Regions from separate parts of the Gordonia sp. NPDC058843 genome, predicted to be linked through region 3. Evidence: predicted binding sites of a transcription regulator. Region 3 holds the regulator's gene; each other region holds the start of a gene.

Region 1 (5,907 bases), on a different contig from region 3:
GCCGCGCCACCGGCTATCGCGCGCCGACACGCACCACCATGCCGCACAACGAGGGGACTCACATGCCCGCGAAGACGACCGACATCGCCGCCGACGAAGAACTGGAACCGGTGGCCGACGAGACCGCCAGCTCCGCACGCCGAGTCGTCGCCGCATACGCGACCGACGCCGACGAGTGCCGGATGCTGTTCGCCATGCTGGGAATTGCGCCGGGCGAAGACGCCTGACCAGGTGGCTCCGCGAGCAGGAGAAACCCACCGCGACACCGACGGGGTGACCGGCACCGACCGGCCCACCCACGACGGGGCCGAGTTCGTGGTCGTCGCGAACCGCCTGCCCGTCGACAAAGAGGTGCTGCCCGACGGCACGGTCAACTGGAAGCAGAGTCCGGGCGGACTCGTGACCGCGCTCGAGCCGATCCTGCGCGCCAACACCGGGGCCTGGGTCGGATGGTCGGGGATTCCTGATTCCGATGACAACCCCGACATCGAGGGCATCGACATCCACGCGGTCCCGCTGTCGGCGCAGGAGATCGCCGAGTACTACGAGGGCTTCTCCAACGCCACGCTGTGGCCGCTCTACCACGACGTCATCGTCAAACCCGAGTACCACCGCGAATGGTGGAACGCCTACGTCGAGGTGAACCGGCGCTTCGCCGAGGCCGCGTCGCGGGCCGCGGGCGAGGGCGCGGTGGTCTGGGTGCAGGACTATCAGCTGCAGCTGGTGCCCAAGATGCTGCGGATGCTGCGGCCCGACGTCAAGATCGGCTTCTTCCTGCACATCCCGTTCCCCCCGGTCGAGTTGTTCATGCAGATGCCGTGGCGGACCGAGATCGTCGAAGGCCTCCTCGGTGCCGACCTGATCGGATTCCACCTGCCGGGCGGGGCACAGAACTTCCTCTTCCTGGCCCGTCGCCTCGCGGGCCAGGCGACGAGCAAGGGCACCGTCGGTGTGCGTTCGCGGTTCGGTGTGGTCCAGGTCGGTTTCCGATCCGTGCGCGTCGGCGCGTTCCCCATCTCGATCGCCTCCGGTGAGCTCGACGCACTGTCCAAGACCCGCAAGATCCGGGAGCGCGCCGCGGAGATCCGCCGTGAGCTGGGCAATCCCAAGACGATCATGCTCGGTGTCGACCGGCTCGACTACACCAAGGGCATCGACGTACGACTCAAGGCCATCTCGGAGCTCCTGGCCGAGAAGCGCCTCCAACCCGCCGACACGGTGATGCTGCAGCTCGCGACACCGAGCCGGGAACGCGTCGAGAGCTACAAGCAGATGCGGGCCGGTATCGAGCAACTCGTCGGGAACATCAACGGCACCTACGCGAGCGTCGGACAGCCCGTGATCCAGTACCTGCATCGACCGGTGCCCCGCGAAGAACTCGTTGCCTTCTTCGTGGCAGCCGACGTCATGCTGGTCACGCCGCTGCGCGACGGCATGAATCTCGTCGCCAAGGAGTACGTGGCGTGCCGCGGCGATCTGGGTGGCGCACTGGTGCTCAGCGAATTCACCGGCGCCGCAGCCGAACTACGGTCGGCCTACCAGGCCAACCCGTACGACCTCGACGGCGTGAAGGACGCGATCGAGGCCGCTGTCGAACAGAGCGAACACGAGGGCAAGCGGCGCATGCGCGCGCTGCGGAGGCAAGTCCTCGCGCACGATGTCACCAAGTGGGCGGAGAGCTTCCTCGGCACCCTCGGCGCCGACTCCGACACCGAGTTGTCGCCCAATCGGGGTGTCCACCTCGTGGACGAGCCGGAGTGAGCCACAACGGGATCCCCGCCGAGCTCACCGCGGCCCTGACGCGCGCCGCGCGTGTGGGAGTGCTGCTCGTGGCCAGCGACTACGACGGATGTGTCTCGCCGATCGTGTCGCGTCCAGAGGACGCCGTGCCCGTGCCCGCGTCGATCGATGCCCTCGTCGCCGCTGCCGCGCTGCCCGATACCGTCGTGGCCGTGGTGTCCGGTCGCGAACGCGCCGTGCTCGCACAGTTGTCCGGCCTGACCGCGCCGGTCGTGCTGGTCGGCAGTCACGGCAGCGAGTTCGAGTCCGGATTCGCGGTCGAGGTCACCGACGAGGACCGCGCGTTGCTGAATCGCCTGATCGCCGAGTTGTCCTCGATTGCAGCCGATTTCCCGGGCACCACGGTGGAGGTCAAACCGGCCAGCACCGTGCTGCACGTTCGCAACGCGTCCGCGGCCGACGCCGTCGTCGCACTCGACCGTGCCCGCACCGGCCCGGCCTCCTGGCCGGGGGTGCACGTCACCGAGGGCAAGGCCGTCGTCGAACTCGCGGTGATCGAGACCAGCAAAGGTCACGCACTCGACACCCTGCGCGACCGTATCGGTGCCGACGCGGTCATCTACCTCGGCGACGACGTCACCGACGAGAAGGCCTTTGCGCACCTGCGGCCGCAGTCCGGTGACATCGGCATCAAGGTCGGCGAGGGCGACACCGCCGCCGAGTTCCGCATCGCCGACACCGACGACGTGGCAACGGTTCTCACGTTCGTGGCCGAACAACGGGCCCGCGCAGCGACGACCGGGTAGCGCAATGAGGCATTGAATGCCATCGCGTGGTCAGGGTCCGCACGAACAAGATTCACGAAAGCTGATGGACCGTCGTTCACCGCGTAGGTCCGCGACGAAATTGTTGCCGGCCGCGCGCGACCTGTTACTCAAGAGTTCTCCCGATTGCGTTGCGCACCAGCGGGTCTCGACTCAGTAGCTCCTCGAGGTGTGCTTCGACGAGCGATGGACGGATGCGACGCCCACGCCGTGGCGGTCGGACGTCGATGACGTGGCTGATCTTCAGTCGCAGGTCATCGTGGCGCCGCCCGTCCGGGCGTGGGCGAGCGCCGGACCGCGTTGATGGTCCGTGGATCTCGTCGCGCACGGTGTTCAGGTGTGTCGTGAACCTCGTGGGTATATCGGGTCGGCGGTTGACGCGGTAGGGGTTCGGCGGTGCGCCGGGCTCGGCATTCAACCGCCACACGCAGCGGCCTTCGTCGGGTCCGGAACGTTCGATCCGGGTGGTGTACTGCCCGGGTTTGTCCCCGACCATACGGTTGTGGCGCGGGCATGCCGGGGCGAGGTCGTCGATGTCGGTGAGTCCGCCCTTCGCCCAATCTTGTTGGGCGTGATGTATCTCGACCTGCGTGGCGGGTTGGTCGCAACCGGGCGCCGAACACACATGGCCATCGGGGCGGGCGAACGACACCAGACGTTGGTCACGGGTGGCGAGGCGTTTCCCGCGCCCGAAGTGCAGCGGCGCGGCGGTGGCGTCTTTGAAAATCGCCAACCAGGGCTGTACGTCACCGGCCATCGCGATGAGGTCCGGAATGGGCAGCAGGGTGCCGGTCGCGGTGGTCGCCAGGCCGGCTTCACGGACCAGGTCGCCCAGGTCGGCTTTGATGATCAGCTGCACGGGCAGCCCGCGGTGAGAGGTACCGAGCAGCCCGTCGTCGAGGACAGCTTTCAGCAGGGCATTGAGAGCGTCGTGGTTGATCTGCGCCGGCGTACGGTTGTCACGCTCGGCCGCGGCAGCCAGAGTGTTCGGGTCGGCATCTTCGAAAGACCCGGTGGGCGAATACGGATCGTTGGGATTGTTCATCCCAGGCTTGGCCCACACTGCCAGCAACATGGTCACCCTGGCAGCCAACTCCGGTGTGAGGGTTGCGGTCATCTTCGCGGTTCCGTCGGCGCGTTGCCGGTTCACCCACAGGTTCCGACGCCGCTTGCGGTCTGCGTCGTCGGTGAGGCTGCCATCAGGATCGAGGTGAGCGAGCAGCCGCGCACCGAGTTGGGTGATGTCGGCCGGGGTGTGGGCTTCGGCGATCTCGGTCATCTGACGTTCAGCGGCGACTTTCACGTCATGCTCGACGGCGCGGGGGATCTGGTCGAGGACGTCGAGCGCAGCGTCGACGTGTGCGGTTCCGACGGCGCCCTGAGCGAAAGCTTCCGCCAGCGTGGGGTGTTCGGGTTCCAGACGATCGCCGTTGAGGCAGGCGAGCGAGGCCGTGGCGTTGAGATGCTTGCGTCGTCGCACCGGGTTGGTGACGCGAAGGCGGTGGTTCATGAACTGGATGAGGCTGCGGTACCCGGCCTTACGCGGCAGGTCACGGGCCTCGACTTCGGCGATCTGCCGGTCGCCGGCGAAAGTGGTTCGAGCAATTGCCCGCTCGGTGGCAGAGGCGACTTCGATCAGTTCTTCATCGGTACATGGGGACATGTCGACGGTCTGCAGTTCGTCGAGAATCTCATGCAGCTGGGACACCAGCTCGACGGCACGCACTTGTGGTGCTGCGGATACGTCGGACATGGCCACCCCCCGGAGACGATTGTGCGAATCTATGTTCGAGTGTAGCGGCTATAGCACTGGTAGGCAACACTTTTCACGAACACATCGATGAGTGACCTTGTCGGAGGTGTGTGGTAGAAGCGGGTTGCCCAGTCCGAAGTGGCTCAACGACTCGACCTCGATCAAATTACCGTGCGGCGCCGGCGAGCCGGTAGAGCACCCGACACCGACACCGGAGCGTGGATCGAGACGTGGAACGACAACCACTGCCCCTACATGTAGGTCGAAACCGCAGACCAGATCCTCGCGCCCATCGCTCACCACTGCACACGAATCAATGGATCAGGACACTAGACCGGCGCCGCGACGAGCGGGTCCGTCGTCACCGCCCGGCGCGCACTCTCGCGAATCACCTCGTGCACGAACCCGAGTTTGCGCACGACCGGCACGGGAATCGTGAACGGGTAGAGCGGTCGGCGACCCATCGCCACATTCACCCGATTCAACATGAGCGACAACCATTTCCAGTCGTAGAGAAGTCGCTCGATGGGCTGGTCTGCATACGACTCGAGCGGCACGATGTCGCGATCCATGGTGAACCGGACCTGGTGGGCATCGAGCTTGAGCCCGGATTCGCGTGCGGTGTCGATGGTTCCGGTGATGTGGAGGTAGTGCGCGAAGCACTCGGCGAAATCCTCCCACGGATGCATCGTGGCGTACTCCGAGATGAACGAGTCATGCCAGTTCTCAGGGGCCCCGAACCGATAGTGACGGGTGATCGCGTCGGCGTAGCTCACACGCTCGTCGCCGAACAGGTCCCGGCACCGATCGAGGTACCGGTCAGCGCCCCGATCGGTCTCGACGAGGACATGTTGGTAGTAGTGACCCGTCTCGTGCCGGAAGTGACCGAGCATCGTGCGGTACTGCTCACCGAGGTCGACCCGGAGCCGCTCGCGATACGCGTCCTGGGTCTCGGCGAGGTCGATGGTGACCACCCCACCCGCATGACCGATCGTCACCGGCCGACCGAGGGTCTGACTCGACAACAGGTCGAACGCCAGGCCACCCTCGGTGCGCCAGAACGGCTCCACCGGCAGCCCCAGGTCGACGAGTTGATACACGAGCAGTCGCAGATCGAACGACGCCGACGCGAGCTTCTCGAGGGCGATGGTGTCCTCGGCGTCGGGCTGACGACGGATGAGCGACTCCGGGAAACAGCGCCCCCGCAGGCCGCTGCTGTCCTCGGCAACCTCGGCCGGGGTCAGCCAGTTGCAATGCGTCCGGTCCCACAACGAGCATCTGACCCACCGGAGACCGCCGATCTCGACCCCGTCCGCCGCGACCGCGTACAACGACCGCGACGGGAGGTGCACGCCGACGGTCGTCCCGCAGTTCGGGCAGGTCTGGCGATCGAAGCCGGACAACGCATTGCAGACCGGACAGGTGAGCGCGTGCACGCAGCTCACCCTATCCGGATGCGCGAGCTCCCGTCGTCGATCGGAAGCGCCCCGCGCACCGTTGCCGTCACCTCGTAGGAGTTGAGGTTGATCGAGCCGCGGTGGTTGTCGAGGAATGCGGTGTCGGCGGCGTCACGACCGGTCGAGATCCGCA
Region 2 (5,907 bases), on a different contig from region 3:
CATGGATCACCGAATCGGGCCGGGCGAGATAGACATACTCGAAGACGCAACCGCTGGGGGTCGGCTCGGCGAAACGTGAGCTGCGCACCCCGTCGGCGTCGATGGCCAGAAGTTCGCCCGGTTCGATGTCGCGGACGAACGACGCACCGACGATGTCGAGCGCGGCGGTCTCCGACGCGACCACCCAGCCGCGGTCAAGGCGGCCGAGCGACAGCGGGCGCACGCCGTGCGGGTCACGTGCGGCGTAGAGCGTGTGCTCGTCCATGAAGGTCAGACAGAACGCACCCTTGAGGGTCGGTAGCAGCTCCATCGCAGCCTGCTCGATAGAGCTGTCGGCCGCTCCATGGGCCAGCAGCGCGCCCACCACGTCGGAGTCCGAGGTGGCCGCCGAGCTCTTGATCCCCTGCTCACGGGCACGGGCCGAGAGGTCCGCGGTGTTCACCAGATTGCCGTTGTGGCCGAGTGCGACGCCCGTCCCGGCGTCGGTCGTCCGGAAGATCGGTTGCGAGTTCTCCCAGGTCGTCGAACCGGTGGTGGAGTACCGGCAGTGGCCGATCGCCACGTGACCGGTCATCGCGCCGAGCGTCTGCTCGTCGAAGACCTGGCTCACCAGCCCGAGATCCTTGAACACGACCACCTGACTGCCGTCGCCCACCGCTATTCCGGCGGCTTCCTGACCGCGGTGCTGGAGGGCGAAGAGCCCGTAATAGCTCAGTTTGGCGACGTCCTCACCGGGCGCCCAGACCCCGAAGACACCGCATTCCTCGCGCGGTTCGTTCTCGGGTTCGTCCAGCGGGGCCGGGTTGACCGCACTCGCACCGCGTGCGGAGCATCCGCCCGCCGGCGTCGTGGGAGCGAGCAGGTTCATGTTGGCGATCGAATGATCAGGCATCGACTAGCTCCCCTGGGGCTGCGTATCGGTCAGTCGAGTGGGCTGGGAGACATTCGAGAGTTTACGGGTCGTTCGGCTCCCGATGCGAATCTTGCAGCGGTGTGGACGGACGGGTAATTCCGCGACACCCCATCGAGTGATGGATCACACTCCGGTTTCCCGGTCGCCCAGTGACGTGATGGGGACGAGCGGCAGCAGTTCTGCGATCAGACCCGCCCGGTGTCCGGACGCGTCGATGTCGCCCGCGGCGAGCGCGTTGCCGTAGGTGAGCACCCCAGCGACCAGTAGCAGCCAGGTCCGTGGCGACATCTCGACGACGTTCGGCGGCGTTCCGCGGGTGTGCCGGGGTCCTTCGATGCACTGGACCGCAACGAACGGGGGCACCCGGACCTCGACCGAGTTGCCGGGGGCGAGCTGTTCCAGCGTCCGGGCCGAGTGACGGACAGCGGCGGCGAGGGCGGCGCGCCCCGGAGGCGACGCCGTGGGGTCGAGAAGCCAGTCCGAGACGGCCAGCACCGCGGCTCGGACCTCTGCTGGGTCGACTCTCCTGCGTGGTGGCACCCGACCATTCTTCCAACAGGGTTCGAAACGGCATGGATCGGGCAGTATTGACCGCATGGGAGCCGAGGTGTCCAAGCAGCAGTTCACCGGGGAGGACCGGGTTCGTTTCCGGCGTCAGGTGGGTCGCGGGACGGAGGCGATCGCCCGGATGCTCGCCGACGGTTTGTTCACCGACCAGGGCCGTCCGCCGAAGCCGCTCCTCGGCATGGAGGTCGAACTCAATCTCGTCGACGAGGACATGCGCCCGGCGATGGCGAACGCCGCCGTACTCGAGGCGATCGCCGATCCCGACTACCAGACCGAACTCGGACAGTTCAACATCGAGATCAACGTCTCGCCGCGGCCGTTCACGATCGACGACACGATTTCACTCGAACAGGCGCTGCGCACCTCGCTCAACCGGGCCGAACAGAAGGCCGCGCAGACGTCGAGCCACCTGGTGATGATCGGCATGCTGCCGACACTGAAGTCCGAACACTTTGCGCATCACTGGATCTCGGCGAACCCACGGTACGACCTGCTCAACGAGCAGATCTTCGCCGCCCGGGGCGAGGACCTCGAGATAGACATCACCGGGATTCCGCTGACCGACACCCACCACACCGAGCACCTGCGGACGTCGACCGACTCGATCCTGCCCGAGGCCGCCTGCACGTCGTTGCAGCTGCACCTGCGAGTGGCTCCGGAAGACTTTGCCTCGCACTGGAACGCGGCGCAGGCCATCGCCGGGGTGCAGGTCGCCCTGGCCGGGAACTCACCGTTCCTCGCCGAGACCGCCTTGTGGCACGAGAGCCGAATCCCGGTCTTCGAGCAGGCCACCGACACCCGACCGCTGGAATTGAAGAATCAGGGCGTCCGACCGCGAGTGTGGTTCGGAGAGCGATGGATCAACACGATCTTCGACCTCTTCGAAGAGAACACCCGCTACTTCCCCGCCCTGCTTCCGGTGTCGACCGAGACCGACCCGCTCGCCGAACTCGACGCCGGGCGCATCCCGACACTCGACGAGTTGCGTCTCCACAACGGGACCGTCTATCGCTGGAATCGGCCGGTCTACGACATCCACGAGGGCCAGGCCCACCTGCGCGTGGAGAATCGCGTGCTGCCCGCCGGCCCGACCGTCGTCGACACGATGGCCAACGCCGCCTTCTACTACGGGGTCGTCCGCGGCCTCGTCGAATCCGACCGGCCACTGTGGTCGCGGATGTCGTTCAACGCCGCCGCCGAGAACCTGCAATCCGGCGCCCGTACCGGGATGGAGTCGCAGCTGTACTGGCCCGACGTCGGCTGGGTACGACCCGATGAACTGGTCCTCCGCCGGCTTCTCGTGCTCGCCGAGGACGGACTGCGCAGGTTCGGGGTCTCCGACAAGGCCCGCAAGCGCTACCTGTCGGTGATCGAGGGCCGCTGCATCTCGCGTCAGACCGGGTCGGTCTGGCAGCGCCAGGCGGTCGCGGCCCGAGAGCGCGCGGGCGAGAGCCGGCCGCAGGCGTTGCAGGGCATGCTGCGCGACTACGTGACCCAGATGCACGAGGGCGAGCCGGTACACACCTGGCAGGTCTGACACCCGACCGTCGACCCGCGGCGACGAGCCTGCTTTAATGGAAACAATTTCCATTAAGGAGGCTTCGTTGAAGGTTCGTGCATCCATCCGTTCGTTGAAGAACCAACCCGGCTCGCAGGTGGTCAAGCGCAAGGGGCGCATCTACGTGATCAACAAGGGCAACCCCAGATTCAAGGCGCGCCAGGGCTGATCGCCGTCGCGGCGTTGTCGGACCGGCCCCGCGAGTCCCCTGGCGACTTCGGCCCAGTCCGCGCGAGAGGGTTGCCACGCCATGCGCCTCACATCAGCATCCTCGGCAGGACGATCACCGAACGCTACGCCGACCCCGAAGCCACTCTCGACGTCGTCAGCGACGTCCTCGGCGTCCAGCTGGCACACCGTTCGGTCCGCCGATTCCTGCCGGGTGATCCCGTCGACGACCGCCGGTTGCACGCCATCGTCGCCGCGGCGCAGTCGGCACCAATTTCGTCGAACCTGCAGGCGTGGAGTGTGATCGCGGTCGGGGACCCAGATCGCAAACGCCGGCTGTCGGCGCTGACCAACGACCAGCGGTGCATCGTCGACGCACCACTGTTCCCCGTCTGGGTCGCCGACCTCGGCCGTGCACGACGGATCGCCGCGCGCCGAGCAGTAGCCCTCGACGCAGCCAACTACCTCGAGTCCACGATCGTCGGGTTCGTCGAGACCGCGCTCGCCGCCCAGAACGCAGTCGTCGCCGCCGAATCACTGGGTTTCGGAAAGGTGTTCGTCGGGTCGGTCCGCAATCATCCCTCGGAGGTGGCCGACGAACTCGGCCTGCCCGACCATGCGGTCGCGACCTTCGGGCTGGCGATCGGACGTCCCGACCCGACCGAACCCGCAGGGGTCAAACCCCGCTTGCCCCAAGCGGCGGTTCTCCACCACGAGACCTACGACGCCGAGTCCGCGGACTCCCACGTGGAGGCCTACGACGAGGTCCTGTCCGGTTACTACCGTCGCCATGGTCTCGATGGCGACTGGAGCACAAGGGTTCTCACCCGCCTCGCGGACGCCGAGTAGCTGCACGGCCGGGAGCGACTGCGTGCGCAGCTCGAGGCACGAGGGCTGCCGTCGTGGTGACGACGCCCGCTTGACTGCAACGACGATGTTCGTTGTTGCGTGAGATCATATCGGCTGCCACCGACAAGCTCCCCTTCTACACCAGAGGGACCATACAGATTGTCGGACAAGGATTCTCGCAGCCACTCGAGCCGAACTCGTGTACACTCGAACGTACATTCGCAGCAACGGTTCTCGGGGGTGACCGTCATGGCCGACACGACACATGTCGACGACGAGTCGGTGGCGCCGCAACCGCGTGCCGTCGAGTTGATGGCCGAGCTGCACGCGATCCTTGACGAACTGCAGACCGTCGATCTGTCCCAGTGCACCGACGAAGAATTGATCGAGGTCGCCGCCGCAACCGAGCGCGCCGTCGCTCGAACCACTTTCGCCGGCGACCGGCAAGTCGCCGAAGCTGAGGCTCGCGACCTTCCTCGCAAGACCGGGTACCGCACCCTCACCCAGTTCATGAACCACCGCCTCCGCATCACCAACCCGACGCGGCGGCGCAAACACCTCAATGCCACCGCCACCCTCACCTGCCTCAACGGCGACCGTCTGGAACCCGAACACCCCACCCTGGCCGAAGCATTCGCCGCTGGGACTGTCGGCACCGCACACGTCCAGGCCGTCATCGATGTCCTCGACCACATCCCGAACGCTGTCGACCACGATGTGAAAGTCGCTGCGGAACGGCAGATGGCCGAGATCGCCGTCGACCACACACCTGCCGACATCACCCAACTCGGCGCACGGTTGCTTGCCCACCTCGATCCCGACGGCACCCTCACCGACGATTCCGAACGGAAGAGGCGCCGCAACCTGTGGGTCAACCGGCAACGCGCCGACGGCACCGCGAAGATGACAGCCACATTGACGCCCGAACTCGCCGCCCGCGTCACGATGTTGCTCGCCGTCTGGGCCAAGCCCGGCATGAACAACCCAGGCGACCCGCACTCGCCGACCGGCTCAGTCGACGACGCCGACCCCGACGTTCTCGCCGCCGCGGCCGAACGCGACGACCGCACCCCCGCCCAGATCAACCACGACGCGCTCAACGCGCTACTGAAGGCTGTCTTCGAGGACGGGCTGCTCGGGAGATCGCACCGCGGGCTACCCGTGCAGCTGATCATCAAAGCCGACCTGAGCGACCTCGTCCGTGAAGCCGGGCTCGCGACCACCGCCACCGGCACCCTGATGCCCATCCCCGACCTCATCGACCTCGCCGCGACGGCCGCCGATGTTCAACCGTGGTTGGCGATCTTCAAGAACCACACGGCCGTGCCGCTGTACTTCGGGCGCGGCAAACGTCTCGCCACCCGCGCACAACGCCTCGTCTCCTTCGCCCGCCCCGACGGCGAGGTCTGCTCCGCGCCCGGCTGCGACCAACCCGCCACCCACGTCGAGATCCATCACGCCCACAAGGATTGGGCCAAAGGTGGTCTCACCGACATCGACCAGCTCGCCCCCGCCTGCCCGCGCCACAACCGGATGGTCAGTGACCAGCCCGGCCAGTACACCACCCACATCGAACAGTCAGGACCCGACGAAGGCCGCTGCGCTTGGCAGCTCAACGCCGAACCCGGCGCGCCACCCAACCCCGAACAGATCAACCGCCGACCCGACATACCCCAGCGATTCGCAGAACATCTGAACACCGTGCGCGACGAGATCCACGGACCACCAACCCGGTCCGACGATCAGCAACGCCCCGAGACGCCACACCCCCAAGACGCGCGCCACTCATGGCTGAACATCAGCCACGTCATCGACATCCGACCACCACGACCCGGACCATCCCAACCCCGGC
Region 3 (5,907 bases):
TCCTGCGTGGTCAGGGTGACGCCCGGCGCGTTGATCTTGGTCGTCGTGCCGTCCGACTCGGCGATCGTGATGTTGGTCCGGACCTCGCCGTCGACGGGCACCGCGTCGTAGGGGAGTCCGAGATCGTCGAGTGCGGTTCGCAGCGGGTCGCCCGACCGTGCGGGGAGCAGGGCCCGGGTGGTCAGTCCGGCCGCCGCGACGACGCGGGACACGTTGACGCCCTTGCCGCCGGGTTCGGTGCGGACCACGCCGGCGCGTTGCACCTCGCCGCGCGCGAGTGGGGCACCGAGTTCGAGGGTGCGGTCGAGGCTCGGATTGGCGGTGACGGTGACGATCATGCGATCACGACCTCGACGCCGCGCGCGGACAACGCTGCCGAGAACGCCGGGTCGATGCCGGCGTCCGTGATGAGAACGTCGACCGCGTCGAGGCCGGCGAAGGAGGACAGGTCCTCGCGATCCATCTTCGAGCTGTCGGCGAGGACCACCACCCGCTGTGCGGCAGCGACCATCGCCGCCTTCACCGCTGCCTCGTCGGGATCGGGTGTCGACAACCCGTGGGTCTCGCTCAGGCCGTTGGTCCCGATGAACGCGGTGGTCACGCGGATGCGGCGGAGTGCGTCCACCGTCTCGACGCCCACTGTCGCCTGGGTCAGACCACGGACGCGGCCGCCGAGGGCGTGCAGACCATCGGGATGGGTGCCCGCGAGCAGGCCGGCGATGGGCAGGCTGTTGGTGAACATGGTGAGCCGGCGGTCGGGTGCCGTCGCCTCGGCGGCGCGGTAGGTCGTGGTGCCGGCGTCGAAGAGCACGGAACCGCCGTCGGGCGGCAGGAACCGGATCGCCGCCCGGCCGATCGCGGTCTTCTGCTCGATCTGGCTCGACTCGCGCTCGTCGATCCCCAGTTCGCCGAGGGCACGCATGACCTCGGCGCGCACGGCGCCCCCGTGGACTCGCTGCAGATGTCCCGCGCGTTCCAGAACGGCGAGATCTCGACGCACGGTCTCGCTGGTGACGTCGAACTTCTCGGCGAGCGCGGTCACGGAGGCCCGCCCCGCGACGCGCACCTCGTCGACGATCGCCTGTTGTCTCTCCTCGGCGTACACACCGCTCCGATCTCCGGTTCCGGCCGCCCCGCTTGTTGAGGCGTGTGGGATTGCATGTTGTAGTAATTGTGTTTACGCCTGTTTGTGTTGACAAGTCAAGCACTATTTGTAACGGTGGTCACATCGGTAGTCGAGTGAGAGGCAAGACGATGGCGCAGATACTGACGGGAACCCCGGTGGTCGGCGGATTGGCCCACGGTCCCGCGCTGTGGCCGGGCGAGCGGCCCGATCACTCCCCGGAGAAGCTCGGCGTCGGTGTGGAGATCGCCGAGGAGCGCCGCGCCGACGAGGTGACGCGCTTCGCCGCCGCGGCCGGAGTGGTCGCCGCGCGACTGCGCGCCCGCGCATCGCAGAACACCGGGGTGGCTGCCGAGGTGCTCGCGGCCACAGCGGGCCTCGCCGAGGACCGGGGCTGGATCGGTGCCGCAACCGCCCTCATCACCAAGGGCGCCTCCGCCGAGGCCGCTGCCGTCGTGGCCACCGACCAGTTCGCGGCGGTGTTCACCAAACTCGGTGGGCTCATGGCCGAGCGGGTCACCGATCTGAACGATGTCCGGGACCGCGTCCTCGCCGAATTGCTCGGCCTACCCGAACCGGGCGTGCCGACACCGGAGGTGCCGTCGGTGCTGCTGGCCGACGACCTCGCACCCGCCGACACCGCGGGCCTCGACCCGACGAGCACGATCGCTCTCGTCACCCGCCTGGGCGGACCGACCAGTCACACCGCGATCATCGCGCGGCAACTGGGCATCCCGTGTGTGGTGGCAGTCGCCGATCTCGCCGAGATCGAATCCGGCACAACCATTCTCGTCGACGGGACGACCGGGCGGATCGAAGTGGAGCCCGACACGGAGACAGCCCGGACGCGCGTCGACGAGGACCGGCGGCACGCCGAAGTCGTCGCCGGCTGGACGGGCCCGGGCCACACCGCCGACGGTGCTCCGGTCTCGGTGCTCGCCAACGTCGCCGACGGATCGTCGGCAAGGGCCGCGGCCGGCCACCCCGTCGAGGGTGTCGGACTCTTCCGCACCGAACTCGCGTTCCTCGAACGCGCCGACGAACCGACGGTCGACGAGCAGGCTGCGATCTACCGTGAGGTCCTCGACGCGTTCGACGGACAGAAGGTGGTGATCCGCACCCTCGACGCCGGGTCCGACAAACCCCTCCGTTTCGTGACGCATCCCGACGAATCCAATCCCGCGCTCGGTGTCCGAGGGGATCGGATCGCGCTCGCACATCCCGAGATCCGTACGCATCAACTCGATGCGATCGCGCGGGCCGCAGAGGGTGTCGAGGTCGCGCCGTGGGTGATGGCGCCGATGATCGCCTCGCCGGCGGAGGCGCGCGTGTTCGCCGCGGAGGTCCGTGGCCGGGGTCTGGTGGCCGGGGTCATGATCGAGGTGCCCGCTGCGGCGATCCTGGCCGAGGCGGTCCTCGCCGAGGTGGACTTCGTGTCGATCGGCACCAACGACCTCACCCAGTACACGATGGCGGCCGACCGGATGTCGGCCGATCTCGCCGGGCTCACCGACCCGTGGCAACCCGCCGTGCTCAGCCTGATCGCCGGAGTCGCCGCCGCGGGAGTCCGTCAGGTCAAGCCGGTGGGGGTGTGCGGGGAGGCGGCCGCCGATCCGAATCTCGCCTGCGTGCTCGTCGGACTCGGGGTGACCTCGCTCTCCAGCGCGCCGGCCGCAGCGGCCGCGGTGGGAGCACGACTCGGCGAGGTGACCGCGCAGGACTGTCGCGCGGCCGCCGACGCCGCGTTGGCCACCTCCGACCCCGCCGCGGCGCGTGAGGCCGCCGCGGCAGTGCTCGACCGTTCGGTCGGTGGAGAGGTCAGACTCGCCGCATCACGGTGACGACCTTGCCGAGGATGACGGCGTCGTTACCGGGGATCGGATCGAACAGTTCGTTGTGCGGCATGAGCCAGACGTTGGCGCCCTGACGCTTGAAGGTCTTCACCGTGGCCTCGCCGTCGATCATGGCCGCGACGATGTCGCCGTTGTCGGCGACGTTCTGCTGGCGGACCACCACCCAGTCGCCGTCGCAGATGGCGGCGTCGATCATCGACTCGCCCACGACGCGCAACAGGAAGAGTGAGCCCTCGCCGACCAGTTCGCGGGGCAGCGGGAAGACGTCCTCGACGGCTTCTTCGGCGAGAATCGGACCGCCGGCCGCGATCCGTCCGAGGACCGGCACGAAGGTCGGCTCGGGCAACTGGCTCGCCGTCGGGTTCTCCGGAGTGGGCGGTTCGCTCGGGGCGATGTTGACCGCTCGGGGCCGATTCGCGTCGCGTTTGAGCAGTCCCTTGCGTTCCAGCGTCCGCAGCTGATGGGCCACCGACGACGTCGAGGCCAGGCCGACCTCGTCGCCGATCTCCCGGATGCTCGGCGGGTAGCCGCGCTCGCGTACCGAACGGCGGATCACCTCCAGGACCCCGAGTTGCCGCGGGGTGAGTGAGGCCTCGGCGGCGGCGACGTCGATCGGGGCCTCGGTGTCGGCGCCCCGCGCTCGGCCGCGCCTATCGCCGGTGTCACTCATGTTCGGTTCCTCTCGTCTTTCGGAACGTGCAGGTAGATGGCCCGTGGGATGTCTCAGCCGCGTCCGAGCCTAGCGGAGTGCGGGCATCACCTCAAACATTTGTTCGATGTGTCGCGAGACTTTGTCGGTGCGCCGTGCTACAAATTCGAACATCAGTGCATCGAACACCTGATCGAAGTTCGAACACCGAACAACCGCACACCCAGCACACCAGAACTCCCGGAGGGCACCATGCGCACCGCCACTCTCGTCGCTCCCGTCCACGCCGAACGCCCCGTCGTCACCCGGGCGAGCACCGATCGCGCCGATCGTGTCCGGACCCGGGCCCCGCTCTCCGACGGCACCAGGCCGGTGGACACCCGGCCCTCCGGCAACCGGCCGGCGGGTGGCTCATCGCCGCTCACCCCACGCCTGGGTGGCACGCACTGCGGTTCGCCGATGGGGGCGAGGGGCCGGGGCCCGGTCGCGCCGAATGCGGCGGTGTTCCGTCGCCGTCGCCGCACCGCGGTCGCCGTCCTCGCCGGCGTCGGGCTGGCGTTCGTCGTGTGGGTCTTCGGTGTCGTCGGGCAGAACTACTCGGACTCGATGACGCCTGCCGCGGTGAGCGCGGAGGTCGTCCACGTCCGCTCGGGGGATTCGCTCAGCACGATCGCCGGCCGGGTGGCGCCCGAGATGCCGCGTGAGGTCGTGATCGACGAGATCGTCGCGATGAACGATCTGCCTTCGAGCGCGCTGCAGGTGGGCCAGCCCCTGCTCACCCCCCGGTACCGCTGAGGCCGGGCGGTATCCTCGGTGTCACAGGGGCCGGCCGAGAAGCGGCGGGGCGCACGGTTTCACTGCGCTCCAGCGTCCCGAGACCTGCGTGAGGACACGATGCGCTGCCCCTTCTGCAAGAACGACGACACCAAGGTCATCGACTCGCGTGTCGCAGATGAAGGGCAGGCCATCCGACGCCGTCGCTCCTGCGTGGAGTGCGGGCGCAGATTCTCGACGGTGGAAAGTGCCGTACTGGCCGTGGTCAAACGCAACGGGGTCACCGAGCCGTTCAGTCGGGAGAAGGTGATGCGCGGTGTGCGGCGTGCATGCCAGGGCCGCCACGTCGCCGAGGACGCGCTCGCGCAGCTGGCCCAGCAGGTCGAGGACACGGTGCGCGCCAGCGGCTCGGCCGAGATCCCCAGCAACGAGGTCGGTCTGGCGATCCTGGGTCCGCTCCGCGATCTCGACGAAGTGGCGTATCTGCGTTTCGCCTCGGTGTACCGGTCGTTCGACTCCGTCGAGGACTTCCAGCGAGAGATCGACGACCTGAAGTCGGCATCGGCATCGACATCGGGTGATGCGCGCACCGAGACCGTCTCAGCCGAGCCCGTCCAGAGCTCGTAGGACCCGTTTCTCCGACACCGGAAACGCCGTACCGAGACGCTGGGCGAACAGGCCGACGCGTAGTTCCTCGACGAGCCATTGCGCCTCGTCGTCGACGATGGCCCGCCGGTGCTCGGGCACCTGCTCGAGGCGCTGCGCCCAGCGTTCGACGACCCGATCGACGACCCCCACCCCGGCCTGGTCTCGCGACGCCGACGCCGGCAGTGCTTCCAGTCGCGCCTGTGCACCTTCGAGGTAGCGCGGCACGTTCTCCAGATGTCGACGAGCGGTGGCCGCGACGAACCCGTCGAACACCAGGTGATCGATCTGTTCGGCGACGTCGTCGGCGGCCAGTGAACCGGCGTGCCGGTCGATGGCGGCCCGGACCGGCGCCATCCGTTCGAGCGCCGCGACGGCCAGCGTGAAGTAGTCCGGTGCGGCTTCGGTGACGCGCGGACGAATCCGCTCGAGGAATGCCGAGAACGCCTGTGGCGAGCGAACAGTCGTCAGCTCGGCGTCGTCGACGCCGGTGACGGTGTCTCGGATGGCCCGTCGCGTGCAGTCGGCGAGCAGCGCCTCGGTGTCCGCATACGGGCTCTGGCTCAGGGCGAGTCGAACAGCGGGAGTGAGCGATCCGGCGATCCGTTTGTGCAGCGGGGGTACCGCCAGATCGAGAAGTGCGATGATCCCGCGTCGATGTAGACGGTCGCGGGTGTCGGGGGTGGCCGCGTCGACGACGATGACGCCCCGCGCGTGGCCCTTGTCGTCGGACACCGCATCGATCGTCGGATACCGCGTCAGCCGCTGTCCCGCGACGTCGACCGTTCGCTCGTCGGCGAGCGTGCCGATCCCATCGGCGGTCCAGGTCCGGTACAGCGTGCGCGACACCGTCTTCGGTGCAG

What was found. The regulator LexA, encoded in region 3, represses DNA repair genes until DNA is damaged. The targets are predictions, from matches to a motif close to CGAACANNTGTTCG.
Region 1: ACFW3F_RS19810 (DUF222 domain-containing protein) is a predicted target of LexA. The motif match lies at 4,342-4,355, and genes of this name have one in related genera.
Region 2: ACFW3F_RS02350 (DUF222 domain-containing protein) is a predicted target of LexA. The motif match lies at 4,264-4,277, and genes of this name have one in related genera.

The regions. Positions count from the first base shown of each region.
Region 1 covers NZ_JBHYNC010000036.1:31,228-37,134, reverse strand. Annotated here, with positions in the region: gene ACFW3F_RS19825 (hypothetical protein) at 63-227, shown strand; gene ACFW3F_RS19820 (trehalose-6-phosphate synthase) at 274-1,761, shown strand; gene otsB (trehalose-phosphatase) at 1,758-2,546, shown strand; gene ACFW3F_RS19810 (DUF222 domain-containing protein) at 2,671-4,317, opposite strand; gene ACFW3F_RS19805 (putative zinc-binding metallopeptidase) at 4,647-5,753, opposite strand; gene ACFW3F_RS19800 (transglutaminase family protein) at 5,759-5,907, opposite strand, start outside.
Region 2 covers NZ_JBHYNC010000002.1:124,216-130,122, reverse strand. Annotated here, with positions in the region: gene purF (amidophosphoribosyltransferase) at 1-892, opposite strand, end outside; gene ACFW3F_RS02370 (sterol carrier family protein) at 1,037-1,453, opposite strand; gene ACFW3F_RS02365 (glutamate--cysteine ligase) at 1,509-3,017, shown strand; gene ykgO (type B 50S ribosomal protein L36) at 3,085-3,207, shown strand; gene ACFW3F_RS02355 (NADPH-dependent oxidoreductase) at 3,279-4,055, shown strand; gene ACFW3F_RS02350 (DUF222 domain-containing protein) at 4,305-5,907, shown strand, end outside.
Region 3 covers NZ_JBHYNC010000001.1:128,248-134,154, reverse strand. Annotated here, with positions in the region: gene pfkB (1-phosphofructokinase) at 1-338, opposite strand, end outside; gene ACFW3F_RS00630 (DeoR/GlpR family DNA-binding transcription regulator) at 335-1,105, opposite strand; gene ACFW3F_RS00625 (phosphoenolpyruvate--protein phosphotransferase) at 1,255-2,964, shown strand; gene lexA (transcriptional repressor LexA) at 2,942-3,646, opposite strand; gene ACFW3F_RS00615 (LysM peptidoglycan-binding domain-containing protein) at 3,878-4,420, shown strand; gene nrdR (transcriptional regulator NrdR) at 4,520-5,026, shown strand; gene hrpA (ATP-dependent RNA helicase HrpA) at 5,000-5,907, opposite strand, start outside.